DNA from 3 places in the Rhodococcus sp. Eu-32 genome. Region 2 is predicted to be linked to each of the others. Evidence: riboswitches for the same ligand, from Rfam matches in the RefSeq annotation. Region 2 holds a riboswitch; each other region holds the start of a gene.
What was found. Region 2 has a riboswitch for thiamine pyrophosphate ahead of tenA (thiaminase II). Riboswitches for the same ligand answer to the same signal wherever they lie in the genome.
Positions count from the first base shown of each region.

Region 1: it holds a riboswitch for thiamine pyrophosphate, as region 2 does, so the genes downstream of both, DK926_RS07775 (3-oxoacyl-ACP reductase) here and tenA (thiaminase II) in region 2, are expected to answer to the same signal.
Region 3: it holds a riboswitch for thiamine pyrophosphate, as region 2 does, so the genes downstream of both, thiO (glycine oxidase ThiO) here and tenA (thiaminase II) in region 2, are expected to answer to the same signal.

Region 1 is NZ_QGNK01000005.1:32,193-36,886, forward strand. It holds gene DK926_RS07765 (alpha/beta fold hydrolase) at 1-445, shown strand, start outside; gene DK926_RS07770 (LLM class flavin-dependent oxidoreductase) at 409-1,680, opposite strand; gene DK926_RS07775 (3-oxoacyl-ACP reductase) at 1,684-2,439, opposite strand; TPP riboswitch at 2,466-2,561, opposite strand; gene DK926_RS07780 (alpha-amylase family glycosyl hydrolase) at 2,631-3,917, opposite strand; gene DK926_RS07785 (alpha-hydroxy-acid oxidizing protein) at 3,914-4,694, opposite strand, start outside.
Region 2 is NZ_QGNK01000019.1:4,258-8,951, reverse strand. It holds gene DK926_RS20460 (GAF domain-containing protein) at 1-23, opposite strand, end outside; gene DK926_RS20455 (acetoin reductase) at 85-852, opposite strand; gene DK926_RS20450 (2,3-butanediol dehydrogenase) at 849-1,904, opposite strand; TPP riboswitch at 2,030-2,128, shown strand; gene tenA (thiaminase II) at 2,122-2,847, shown strand; gene DK926_RS20440 (ABC transporter substrate-binding protein) at 2,868-3,848, shown strand; gene DK926_RS20435 (ABC transporter permease) at 3,826-4,647, shown strand; gene DK926_RS20430 (ABC transporter ATP-binding protein) at 4,644-4,694, shown strand, end outside.
Region 3 is NZ_QGNK01000001.1:176,234-180,927, reverse strand. It holds gene DK926_RS00900 (ATP-binding cassette domain-containing protein) at 1-190, opposite strand, end outside; gene DK926_RS00895 (thiazole synthase) at 326-1,078, opposite strand; gene thiS (sulfur carrier protein ThiS) at 1,071-1,268, opposite strand; gene thiO (glycine oxidase ThiO) at 1,265-2,317, opposite strand; TPP riboswitch at 2,316-2,428, opposite strand; gene thiE (thiamine phosphate synthase) at 2,455-3,147, shown strand; gene DK926_RS00875 (NUDIX domain-containing protein) at 3,136-3,984, opposite strand; gene DK926_RS00870 (hypothetical protein) at 4,073-4,694, shown strand, end outside.

The sequences.
Region 1 (4,694 bases), on a different contig from region 2:
CTCGTGGTACACGGTCACGTTCCACATTCCGGGGCTGTCGACGTTCCGCATCAAGCGACAGTTCGCGAAGGGATGGCCCGCGTTCCTGCAGGAGTTCTCGAACGTCGATCCCGCACTGGTGACCCAGAATTCGACGCTGTGGTCCGACGCGGTGAACGGCACGAACCGCTACCGCGCCAACATCGTCCCCCGGTTGACCCAGCCGAGGCAGCGTCACATCGACGTGCCCGTGCAGTTGATCGTGAACACCGAGGACGTCGCAGTTCGGCCGTTCCACTACGACGACACCGAGAAGTGGGTGAAGAACCTGACGCGCAACGAAATTCGCGCCGGGCATTGGTCACCCATCTCCCATGCGTCGGAGATCGCGAAGTTGACGAAGAGTTTTGCGGCTTCGCCACCCGTGCGTCAGCGCAGGTTCTCCCGCAACGTGGACCCGGCATAGTCGCGACGAAAAACGCCGCGCGCCTGCAGGATCGGAACGACGTGGTCGACGAACTCGGTGAGGCCATGCGGATAGAGCGGCGGCATCAGGTTGAAGCCGTCGGCCGCGCCTGCCTGCACCCAGGCCTCGATCTCGTCGGCGATGGACTCGGGCGTACCGATCATCGTCGCATGTCCACCGCCCGCCGCGAGGGTGCCGAGTAGTTCGCGGACCGTCGGCGCATCCTTCTCGACGATGCGCAGGATCGTGTCGTACCTACCGTGCGGACCGGTGAACTCCTCGAGCGGCGGCAGTGACGGTACGGGTGCGTCGAGTTCCCAAGTAGTGCAATCCTGTTCGACGAACATGCTCAACTGACGCAGCGACTGCTCGACGGGGAGTAGCGCGTCCAGTTCTGCTTTCTTCGCTTTCGCCTCGCCCATCGTCGATCCCACGTACGTGACGAGCCCCGGCATGATCCCGACCGCCGACGCGTCCCTGCCCGCCTCCGCGATCCGCTGTTTGACGTCGGCGTAGTACCTCGATCCGGACGAGATATCGTACGCCACCGCATAAATGGCCTCGGCGTATCGAGCCGCGAGATCACGACCCTGCCCCGACGCGCCCGCCTGGAACAGCACCGGCCTACCTTGCGGCGATCGTGGAACCGTCAGCGGACCGTCGGCGCGAAAATGCTTGCCGTCATGGTCGATCCGATGCACCTTCGCTGGATCCGCATACATTCCGGCGCGGTCGAGAACGAGCGCGTCGGCGTCCCACGTGTCCCACAATGCCAGTGCGACGTCGACGAACTCCTCGGCTCGTGCGTAACGCTCGTTCCTGCCGGGGATGTCGTCGAAACCGTGGTTCCGTGCTTCGGCGTCGAACATCGAGGTGACGACATTCCATCCGGCTCGGCCGCCACTGATGTGATCCAGCGACGCCAGCATCCTGGCGGCGTGAAACGGAGTGTAGAACGTCGTCGACACCGTCGTCACGAGTCCGATGTGCGTCGTCGCCCGCGCCATGGCCGACAGAGCCGTGATCGGTTCCAGGAACCAGGTTCCGGCGCCTGCGGGGTCGCGTACCGAATGGCCGTCGGCGAAGAAGACTGCGTCGAGCTTGCCGCGTTCGGCGATCTGCGCCAGTTCCTCGTAGTACGCGATGTCACCGAGGTCTTCGACCCGCGAATTCGGGTGACGCCAGGCAGCGGTGTGGTGACCGCAACCGAACAAAAAGGCGTTCAAATGCAGCATGATTCAGTCCTTGACGAGACCGCCGTCGACGACGAGGTTCTGCCCGGTGACCGAGCGTGACCACGGGGACGCGAAGAACAGCAACGCGTCGGCGAATTCTTCGGGCGTGACGACACGCTGCAGTGGGGTCGACGAGGCGATGAGGTCGAACACTTCGTCGGGTGTCGCGGCGCTGGCGTCCGTCGTGCGCAGGAGCCCGCCGGAGACCATGTTGACCGTGATGCCATCAGGGCCGAGATCGGTTGCGAGAGTGCGTGTCAGAGACAGCAGCGCAGCTTTCGATGCCGTGTAGTCGTGGTACGGGACCACCGGGTTCTGGAACAAGTTGGTGCCGACGTTCACGATCCGGCCGAAGCCTGCGGCGCGCATGCCCGGGATCGCGCGCTGCGTCGTCGTCAATGCACCCTTCACGGCCCCACGGAATTGAGAATCGAACTGTTCCCACTCGATCGAATCGGCCTTGCTGCGCGCGTCACCATCGAACGAGAAGTCGGCGAGCGCATTGTTGACGACCGTCGTGATCGGCGTGCCGAAGTGCTTCTCGGCCGTGGCGAACAGCGCATCCACCTGGTCCGCATCGGTGACGTCCGCCTGTACCGCAACGCCACCGATCTCGGTGGCCAGCTTCTCGGCTGCCTCCTGGCTGCGTCGATAGTTGACGACGACACGTGCACCGTGCGCCGCGAAGGCCCGCGCGATCGCGGACCCGAGACCGCGGCCGGCACCGGTGACCAGAACTGTTTGCTCGTCCAATTTCATGTGAATGCGCCTCTCGCTCATAGGCACAGCTCAGACATAGACATCCCTACGCTGGTGCTGGCCAGATCAGGTTCGACGGGTGTGTTCTCAGCCGCCGTGCAGCGGCACCCCGTGTCGATTGCCGAGTGTAGCCGTATCGGCCTGTATATCTCTTTCTAGCTTGATCACTAGAAAACGATATACAGCCCGATTCAGCCGAGAACCACCCATCCGTGCGGTGGCACGGTGACGTGTCCGCCCTGCACCGCAGCCTGGCCGGCCAACACGGGTCCGCTCAACCGGCACTCGACGCTGTCGTCGCCGAGATTGAGGACAACGTGGATCCGTTCCTCGCCCGCTGACGCGCGGTACGCCAGTGCGGTGTTGGTCAGCTCGACGACCTCCGTCCGTGCCGTGTGCAGCCACGAGTGTCGCCTGCGCAGGCCGATCAATTCCTGATGCAGATGGAAGATCGGCCACCCGTACGGGGCGAGATCATCCTTGTGCGACGGGAATTCGGGGCGAACCTCGTCGTCCCCGCCGACGCGTTCCTCCTTGGTGCCGCGAAAACCCTGCTCGTCGCCGTAGTAGATAGTCGGCGTCCCCGCGACGGTGAACAGGACGACGAGGGCGTGCGCGAGGTGCCGTTCGTCCGTGATGGTGCTGGCGATGCGATTGACGTCGTGGTTACCGACGAACGTGGCGGGAACGAACGCGTCGAGCCACTCGTTGTGTCGGCCCAGCGCATGGGACAGCTCGAAGAAGTTCTTCTCGGAGATCGCGCTCCAGATCGCCTTCCACAGCTCGTACTGTGTCACCGAGTCGAGTGCGCTGTCCGCTGCGATGCGGCCGTAGTCACCGTGAATGACCTCACCCAGGAAGTAGGCATCCGGAAAGGACTGGCGCACACGGGGTACGACCGATGCCCAGAACGACGTCGGAACGGCGTAGGCCGCATCCAGACGCCAGCCGTCGGCGCCGCGACTCAGCCAGTGCGACATGACGTCGACCACGTACTGCCGGACGTCCTCGTTGTCGTGGTTCAGCGTCACCAGTTCGTCGTGGCCCTCGAAGTTGCGGTGCCGACCGGAGGAGTCGAGGTGAAACCAGGACGCGGCCTTCGCGTCACCGGCCAGCGTCTCCTGAAATCGTGGAAAACGTTGTCCCACATGATTGAATACACCATCGAGCAATACCCGCATTCCGCGGTCGTGTGCGGCCTCGATCAGCGCGTCGACGTCCTCGCCGGTGCCGAGTCGTTCGTCGACGCGGAAATGATCGACCGTCTCGTATCCGTGTCCCTCCGACGCGAAGATGGGCCCCAGGGCGATTCCCGACGCTCCGAGTTCGACTGCGTAATCGAGCCATTCGACGATGCCACGCAGCTTGTGTTCGTCCGCCGACGACGATCCGTCCCAATTCCGAACGGGCGCACCGACGAAGCCGAGCGGATACACCTGCCACCAGATCGCGTGCTGGACCCACGCCGGAGCGGTCACGCTCGGATCACCGACTCACGGCCGAGCTCCGACGCACCGGCGTGGCCGGACAGACTGGTGACGAGATCGAATTCCGCAAGGATACAACGTAGTACATGTTCGACGCCTGCTTGGCCCGCGAGCGCCAGACCGTACAGGAACGGCCTGCCGAGAAGGACTGCATCGGCGCCGAGCGCCAGCGCCTTAGCCATGTCGGCGCCGGTGCGTACACCGGAGTCGAACAGCACCGTCAGTCGATCGCCCACTGCGTCGACGATCTCGGGTAGTGCGTCCAACGATGCACGTGCACCGTCGATCTGGCGTCCGCCATGGTTCGACACGACGATACCGTCGACGCCGTGTTCCAGCGCGGAGCGTGCATCGCCGACGGTGCAGATTCCCTTCAGCACGATCGGGCCGTCCCAGTGCTGACGCAGGAACGCCAGCTGCGACCAGTTCAGGCCAGGATTCGGGAACATCTGCGCCCAATGCATCGCGGCAGCAATGGGATTGGCGTCGACCGGCTGTTCGAGGCCCGCTCGGAACGCCGGATCCGACAAGTAGTTCTCGATACCGAGGTTCGCCAGGAACGGGAGGTAACCGCGATCGAGGTCGGCGGGTCGCCAGCCGAGAAGGGTGGTGTCGAGAGTCAGGACGAGCGTCGTGAAGCCGGTGTCCTGTGCCCGTCCGAGGAAGCTCAGCAACACCGATTCATCGGTGGGCCAATACAACTGGTACCAGCGGGGCGCGTCGCCGCCCGCTTCGGCGACCTGCTCGAACGAGTGCGACGCCTGCGTC
Region 2 (4,694 bases):
TCGGGGCCTGTCGACTGTGTCATCACCGGCAATTGTGCGCCAGCTCACAAACCGATGTAAAGCCAGGGCCGTCGAATGCACACCTCATCGATAGACGAGACCGCCGTCGATCAGCGGTGCCTGCCCGGTCATGTAGTCTGAATCCGGGCCCGCCAGGTAGGACACGAATGCCGCGACGTCGTCGGGCGTCTGCGCGCGTCCGAGCGCGATGCCGCCGACGAACTTGTCGTAGGTCTCACCTTCTTTCGCACCGGTCAGCTCGGCGAAACGCTTGTCGATGGTCACCCACATGTCGGTGCCGACGACGCCGGGGCAATAGGCATTGACGGTGATCCCGTCCGACGCGTATTCCTTCGCCGCGGCCTGGGTCAGCGCGCGCACCGCGAATTTCGTTGCGCTGTAGACGCCCAGCATCGCGAATCCGTCGTGTCCGGCGATCGACGACGCGTTGACGATCTTGCCCTTCTGCTTCAGCGTCCTGAATTTCGCTGCAGCGGCCTGAATTCCCCACAGAACACCGTCGACGTTGACGGCGAAGATGTTCTTCGTGTCCTCGGGGCGAACGTCGTCGAGCGGCGCGACCTGCGCGATACCCGCGTTGTTGACGATGACGTCGAATCCGCCGAGTTCCTCGTGCGCATGATCGACCGCCGCGAACACCTGATCGCGATCGGTCACGTCGGTGACGAAAGTCGTTGCATGACGCCCGATGTCACGAACCTCCTGCGCGACGGCGTCGATCTTGTCCGATGCCACGTCGACGAGCGCGATGTCGTGCCCGTCGCGGGCGAGGCGAAGTGCGATGCCGCGGCCGATTCCCTGACCGGCTCCGGTGACGAGTGCGACTGTCATTTCTCTCCTTCGGCTGGAGTTACCAGAACCTTCATCTTGTTACCCGCGTGCAGTGCCTCGAAACCGTCCTCGACCACGCCGTCGAGCGCGATCTTGTCCACCCATCCGGTCGTGTCGTACTGCCCGCGTGCCATCAGATCGATGACGGCGTCGTAGTCGGCCGAGGTGTAGCAGAGCGAACCTTGGATGCGAGATTCGTTCATGACGAGCTTCTGAAGCGTTGTGGTCAAGGGCTTTTCGTAGATCGCGACGCTGACCAGCGGCTTACGCGCACCGATGCAACTCAATGCCGTCTCGACGGCCGGTTGCACACCGGCTGCGTCGTAGATCGCGTCGGCGCCGCGACCGTCCGTGGTGTCGGCGATGAACTCAGGCACGTCGAGTGTCGTGGGATCGAGCGTCTTCGCGCCGAGCGCTTCGATCGATGCGCGACGCGTCGGCGACGGCTCGACCACGTACACGTCGTCGAGTCCTTTGCCGCGCAACGCAAACCACAGTCCGATACCGATCGGCCCTGCACCGAACACCATCGCGGTGTCGTCGGGCTTCGGGTCGCCGAGCGTTGCGGCATGGAATGCGACGGACATCGGCTCCACGAGCGCGCCCAGTTCGAGCGAAACATTGTCGGGCAGCTGGTGAATCATGTTCGACGGCACCACCGTGTATTCGGCCATCCCGCCGTCGGACATCAGTCCGTGGAATCCGATGTGCTGACAGATGTTGTAGTTGCCGGCTTTGCACGGACCGCAGTGGCCGCACCGGTAGAGCGGTTCGATGGCGACGCGGTCACCGATCTTCGCATCTCTGACTCCGGCGCCCACTTCTGTCACCGTTCCGGAGAACTCGTGCCCGAGCACAAGCGGCAGCTGCTGATGCGTCAGCGGGTGCGGTTCGGTAGGAACGAAGATCGGACCGGCATAGTACTCGTGCAGGTCGGTACCGCAGATGCCGTTGAACCCGACTCGAACCTTCACCTCACCTTCACGGGGCGACGGCTCGGGCACATCGGCGATCTCCACCTTGTTCGGACCGTAGTAGACGGCAGCGCGCATCGGTTCACTCCTCACCGGTTGATTCGATGAACACATGTCTATGTGACCTGACCCACAAGCGACAGGGTTGCAGCCCGTTGCAGTCCTTCGATCGCCCGGTCGGCGGATGGTGCTATGGTCGGCGTTGTTCTGACACGGGGTGCGTCCTACCTGAGGATGCTGAGATCACACCCGTCGAACCTGATGCAGTTAATGCTGACGAAGGGATGTCAAGGCGATGGTTACGCCTGTGCACTCGGCGGATTCGGTCCGCCACACGGACCGCATGTGGGACGCAACGGGCTCGTTGCGCACCGCTATCGACGGGCTCGAGTTCCTCGAGCAGCTCGGACACGGAACGTTGCCGCTCGACGCGTTCCGCTTCTACATCGAGCAGGACCGGCTCTACCTGGCCGGATACACCAAGGCGCTGGCCATTCTCGCATCGCGGGCGCCCGACGCGACCACGGCCGCGTTCTGGGCGACATCGGCGGCCAGCGCTGTCGACGAGGCATCTCTGCACGAACAACTGTTGTCCGGCAGTGCGCTCCCTCCGTCGGACGCGCGCGTCGAGCATTCACCGACGTGCCTCGGCTACACCTCCTACCTGATCGCCACTGCAGCCACCGAGCCGTATCCGGTCGCGGCCGCAGCAATTCTGCCGTGCTTCTGGATCTACGCCGATGTGGCGGCGCGGTTGGCGGGTGCAGCACAGGACGTGCTGGCACGGGATCCCGAGCACCCGTACGCCCGATGGGTGTCGACGTACGATTCCGACGAGTTCCGCGACATCGTCTCCGCCGCAAGAACCCTCGTCGACGAGGCGGCCGATGGAGCGACCGAGGCACAGCGCGAGGCGATGGTCGACGCGTTCGTGATCGCCACTCGATACGAGCTGTCGTTCTGGGACACAGCCTTGCATCCGACGCCGTGGTCGCACTCGCGATCGGCGGTGGCGTTGTGAAAAAGCTTCTTGCACTCGCCGTGTCGGCCGTGTCGATCGCGGGACTCACCGCGTGCGCACAGTCGAACGATTCCGACACGATCCGATTCGCACTCGACTGGACACCGAACACCAACCACACCGGACTGTACGTTGCGCTGCAGGAAGGCTACTTCGCCGACGCCGGTCTCGACGTCGAGGTGCTGCCCTACAACAACACCTCGCCCGACACGCTCGTCGATTCGGGCAACGCCGAATTCGGTATCAGCACGCAGAGTTCGACGGCATTCGCGAAAGCAGCAGGTGCACAGATCGTCTCGGTGCTCGCACCGCTGCAGCACTGGGCGACGGGCATCGGAGTCAAGGCCGATCGCGACGACATCCCGAGCCCGAAGGCGTTGGACGGAAAGACGTACGCGGGCTTCGGTGACACCGGCGAGCAGGCGACGCTGAGGCAGGTCGTGCGGAACGACGGCGGCGCGGGCGACTACGAGACGGTCGTGCTCGGCACATCCGCCTACGAAGCCGTCTACTCCGGCACCGCCGACTTCACCGTGTCCTACTTCGCGTGGGAAGGCATCGAGGCCGAGCACAGCGGCACGCCGATGAAATACTTCGACTACACCGACTACGGATTTCCCGACGCGTACGCGATCACCATCAGCGGCAACGAGAACTGGCTGGCCGACAACCCCGACGAGGCGAGAAAGTTCGTCCAGGCGTTGCAGCGCGGCTACCAACTCGCAGCCGACGATCCGCACCGCGCCGCACAGGACGTCATCGACGCCAACCCCGGCGCGTTCACCGACGAGGACCTCGTGTTCGAGAGCCAGCAGATGCTCGCCGACAGTTACATGAAGGACGCGTCGGGAACCGTGGGTACGCAGAACCTCGAGAAGTGGGCGGCCTACTCGAAGTTCCTCTACGACAACGGTGTTCTCGTCGACGAGTCCGGCGCGCCGCTGACGTCCGAACCCGACTGGTCGACGTACTTCACCGATGACTACCTCGCCGATCAGTAGCACAGCCGAGTCGTCGTCACCCCGTGCCCGACGGGTCCTGACGCTCGTTCGGTGGGCGCTGCCGTCGGCGACGATCGTCGTCGTGCTGGTCGCCGCATGGCAGATCTACGTCTCGGTCTCCGGCATCAGGCCGCAGGTGCTGCCGTCGCCGACACGCATCGTGACGCAGGGCTGGGCACATCGCGACGCGATCGCCACGAACGCCGCGGCCACGCTGCAGGTCACGATCGTCGGATTCGCGGTGTCGCTCGTCGTGGCCTGGGTTCTGGCTGTGGCCGTCGACTTCTCGCCGTGGCTGCGCCGGGCCGTCGTCCCGCTGTTCGTGGTATCGCAGACGTTGCCGATCATCGCCATCGCGCCGCTGCTCATCATCTGGTTCGGATTCGGACTGCTCCCGAAGATACTCGTCATCGCGCTGGCAACGTTCTTCCCGATGGCCATCGGTTTGATCGAAGGCTTCGCCGCCACCGACCGCGACGCTCGCTCACTGCTGGCCAGTATGGGCGCGAGTCGGTGGCAGCAGTTCCGGTACGTGCGACTGCCGTCGGCGATGCCCCGGTTCTTCACAGCACTGCGTATCGGCATCACGTATGCGGTCGTCGGTGCGATCTTCGCCGAATATGCCGGCGCAAGTGCAGGACTCGGCATCTACATGGCCCAGCAGAAGAACTCGTTCCGCACCGATCTCGTATTGGCCGCAGTGGTCGTGACGGCCGTCATCAGCGTCGCACTGTTCCTGCTCACGTACGCCGTCGAACGCGTCGTCGCGCCGTGGGCGCTGGATCGGAGGACGTCATGACGCATGTGCACCTGTCCGGTCTGACGAAGTCCTTCGGCGACCGCACC
Region 3 (4,694 bases), on a different contig from region 2:
GCTTGCCCTCGATGAGGGCCGTGCCGCTGGTCGGACGGTCCAACCCGAGGATCATCCGCATGGTCGTCGACTTGCCAGCCCCGTTGGGGCCGAGAAAGCCTGTCACGATGCCCGGCTTCACCGTGAAGGTCAGATCGTCGACCGCTTTGGTGGCACCGTACTGCTTGGTCAGTCCCGTTACTTCGATCATGCGGACCACTGTCCCTCATGCGGGCCTGACCGCGCATCGGTCTGGGGTCGCGATGTGGGTCATCCTTTCGGATGATGGCGGCTCCTACGTGCGTGCGAATGTATAGCGGGCTATACATTCGCACGCACGTAGGACTCACATCGGCGAACTCGCCTGCGCCCAGAATCGCTTCGGGATCCGCCCGGCCCGACGGGCCTGAAATCCCGCTGCGACAGCGTGCTTCATCGCCGACGCCATGAGCGCCGGATCTTTCGCGCGTGTGACTGCCGTCGCGAGGAGGACTGCGTCGCAACCCAATTCCATTGCCAGCGCCGCGTCGCTCGCGGTACCGATGCCCGCGTCGAGAATTACCGGCACCCCTGCCGCGTCGACGATCATCTCGATGTTGTGCGGGTTCGAGATGCCGAGGCCGGTTCCGATCGGCGCACCCAGCGGCATGACGGCGACGCATCCGACGTCCTCCAGCCTGCGCGCCAGCACCGGATCGTCGGTCGTGTACGGGAGCACGTTGAATCCGTCGTCGACCAGTTGTTCTGCGGCCTTGACCAATTCGATCGCGTCGGGCAGCAGGGTGCGCTCGTCGGCGATCACTTCGAGCTTCACCCAGTCGGTGTCGAGCGCTTCCCGGCCGAGCTGCGCCGTCAGCACCGCCTCCGCCGCACCGCGGCATCCGGCCGTGTTGGGCAGCGGCGCGATGTCGAGCTTGCGCAACAGATCCAGCACACCGGTGCCTCCGGCGGCGTCGACGCGTCGCATCGCGACCGTGGTCAGTTCGGTCCCGGAGGCGACGAGGGCCTCCTCCAGCACCGTCAGATTCGCGGCCCCACCCGTGCCCATGATGAGGCGGGAATCGAACGCCTTGTCGGCAATCTTCAGTGACTCAGCCACCCTGCACCGCCGTCAGAACCTCGATGTTGCAACCCTTTTCGACGGTTGTGGCGTCCCATCGGCTCTTCGGCAGCACGACGCCGTCGACCGCGACGGCGATGCCCTTCTCCGGCATGGACAGTCGCGTCAGCAACTGCGTCATGGTCAGCTGCTCGGTCAGCTCGTGGTCCTGCCCGTTGACGGTGATCATTGTTTCCTACCTATCTCGAATCGGGCTGGATCTGCAGCCTTCGCTTCGGGGAGTGCGTCGCCTGCGAGTAGTGCGGCGACGGCGTCTGCGGTGATGGGGGTCAGCAGAATTCCGTTGCGGCCGTGGCCCGATGCGACGATGACGCGCTCGGAGATCCGGCCGATGACGGGAAGACCGTCGGGACTCATCGGTCGTAGTCCGGCTGCGGCTTCGTACAGTTCGTATTCGCCGATGCTGGGCATGAGGCGTTCGGCGTCGGCGATGAGGTCGCGTACGCCCGCGACGGTGACCTGGGTGTCGCGTCCGGATTCGTACTGGGTGGCGCCGACGACCAGGCCGTCGCCGCGCGGGACGAGGTAGATCGGCCGTCCGTGGACGCTGCCGCGGATGGTCCTGCTCGGAGCTTCGACGGCACTCGACCTGCGACGCAAGCGCAGGATCTCGCCTTTCACCGCACGGACGGGCACGTCGGGAAGCAGCGATGCCGTCCTGTCTCCCGCCGCGACGACGATCTGATCGGCGTCCAGCGCGTCCATGTCGGTGACGGCTTCGGCGACGAACTCGACCGCTGTTGCAGCCTTCTGCAGCGCCGCGACGAGCAACCGATTGTCGACGGCGAGTTCGGTGGGTGCGAGCAGCCCGAGGCGAATGTTCTGCGCCAGCGACGGGTCCAGCTCGCGCACCTGGGCGCGGCTCAACACGTCGAGCCGATGTCCCTGCTCCCCGACGAATTCGGCGATGGTCCGCAGGTCTGCGGCATCGGCGGCGTCGAGCGCGACGGTCAGCGATCCCGTCGACGAGAAGACGTCGCCCGGGAGTGAACGCGCGAACTCCGGCCACCGCGCCAGCGAGTGCGCCCCGAGCTCGAGCAGGTCGTGTTCGCCTGGCCACCCTTCGGACAGCGGCGCGAGCATGCCGCCCGCGACCCAGGACGCTCCGGTTCCGACGGCCGGGTCGTACAGGCGCACCGACCAGCCGTCGCGTGCCGCGCGGACCGCCACGGCCAGGCCGATGACACCGCCGCCGACGACTGCCAGGGACTTGGACATTCTGTTCCACCTCACTCCCTGCGCCGGCATGATCCGGTTCAGGTATTGACGGTAAGGACCGGCGTGTCCACTCTCAGCCCTGCGAACCCCAGGACTCCCGTGTATCTACGTACTCCCGACAGACTACCGTTTGCAGAGTGCATCCCTACGAGAGTCCCCAGAACCAGACGGCGCGCGAGCGTTTGGCATCGGCTCGCCTCTACCTGTGCACCGACGCCAGGCGCGAGAAGGGCGATCTCGCCCAGTTCGCGGAAGCGGCCTTGTCGGGTGGCGTCGACATCATTCAGCTTCGCGACAAGAACTCGGCGGGCGAGCGCGAGTTCGGTCCGCTCGAAGCGAAGGACGAACTCGCCGCGCTGGCGATTCTGTCCGCCGCCACCAAGCGTCACGGCGCGCTTCTGGCCGTGAACGACCGCGCCGACCTCGCGTTGGCGTCGGGCGCCGATGTCCTGCATCTCGGCCAGGGCGACCTGCCGGTGCACTACGCGCGCGAGATCCTCGGTCCCGACGTCGTCATCGGCCGGTCGACGCAGAATCGCAACCAGGCTTCCCTGGCCGCGATCGAGGACGGCGTCGACTACTTCGCGACGGGCCCCGTGTGGGCGACGCCGACGAAGCCGAACCGTTCCGCGGCTGGCCTCGAACTCGTGCGCAGTACCGCCGAATCGGCTCCGGCGCGTCCGTGGTTCGCGATCGGCGGAGTCGACGCGACCAACGTCGACGAAGTCCTCGAGGCGGGCTGCGAGCGAATCGTCGTCGTTCGGGCCATCACTCAGGCACGGGATCCCCAGGCCGCGGCGCGAGAACTGGCGTCGAAGCTACGACGCTGATCCCAACCACGCCAGCACCGTCGACGGGGCCAGCACGTGCACCGACGTGGGCACGCGTTGTCGAAGACCCCGGTCGGCGGTGACGAGCGCGGTCAGGCTGTCGGCCGCCTCGGCCCGGCGGGCGAGTTCGTCGTCGCCGCTACCCGGCGCATGAATGACGGGGACGCGGGCGTCGTCGAACGCCGCGTTACGCGCCTCGCCTTCGAGGACGGCGTCGATGCGCGTCAACCAGCCGAAGTCGCCGCCCGGTAGTTCGACGGTCCTCGGCACGGCGTCGGCGAGCGACGTCAGCAGCTCGCCGGTGGCGCCGCTGCGGTCGCGCCACCAGCCGTTCGGGCGCGAGCCGAGTACGTTGGCCGTGTCGAGCAGGATGCGGAGCGGCGTCGTACGGAGCGTCGGCCAGGCGATCTCGAAGCCGGGGTGTAGCGGCAGCCGATCGACCATGTCCTCGGGAACCCAACGCAGTTCGGTACTTTCACCGTTCGGCGTCGTCTCGAGCTGACCCGGGGCATCTGCGACGACGGTCGTGTACGTCCATCCGCTGTCGGCGCGTGCGGTGACCTTCTCACCGCGCACGTGCACGAAATCGGCTGCGATCGCCGCTTCTTCCTCCGCTTCGCGGACCGCGGCGTGCACGGTGGTCTCGTGACTGTCGCGTGCTCCGCCCGGCAACGCCCATGTTCCGCCCTGGTGCGACCACAGCGCGCGGTGTTGCAGCAGCACGGTCGGCGTCCCGTCGGCAGCAGGAGCGCGCAACAACAAACCCGCGGCGCCGTGCCTGCCCCAGTGCCGCGTGCCGTTCTCGCCTACAACCCACCCGTCGCCGTCGCCGCGCATACGACACACCTTAGGTGAACCGACATGCAGTGTGTTCACGGTCCGAGTACGCGCGCTCACTGCTGCTTATATGCTCGACTCTGTGACTGTGGTCGGCACTACACCCTCTGCTGCCGTACCTCCCACGACTGCAGCCTCGGCCGCGAGCAGCGATCCGCGGCGGGACCTGCAGCGGCTGGTGCGTTCGACGCCCGTGCGCATGATCGCGTTCGGCGTCGTGCTGATCGTGGCTTTCGTCGCCACCGGCCTCGTCACGTCGGTCACCGTCTCCGATCGCGCGCGCACTCTCGACACTTTGCTCGTCCGCACCGAGCCTCTCGCCAATTCGGCCCAGAACCTGTACGGCGCTTTGTCGGTCGCCGACGCGGCCGCGTCGACCGCCTTTCTCGCAGGAGGTCTCGAACCGCAGGAGACCCGCGACCGCTACACACGGGCGATCGGCGACGCGGGGGCCGAGCTGATTCGGGCATCCAACGGTCTCGGCGACTCCGACGACGACGCGCGCACGGTGCTGATGGAGATCGCCGCGGGTCTGCCCGTGTACACCGGACTCGTCGAGACGGCCAGGACGAACAACCGCGTAGGCAATCCCGTCGGCGCCGCGTACCTTGGTGAAGCCTCGAATCAGATGCAGACGGTTCTGCTTCCGCGCGCCGAGCGCCTGTACACCGAGCAATCCGCCCGCGTTGCGACCGACCAGGAGCGATTCA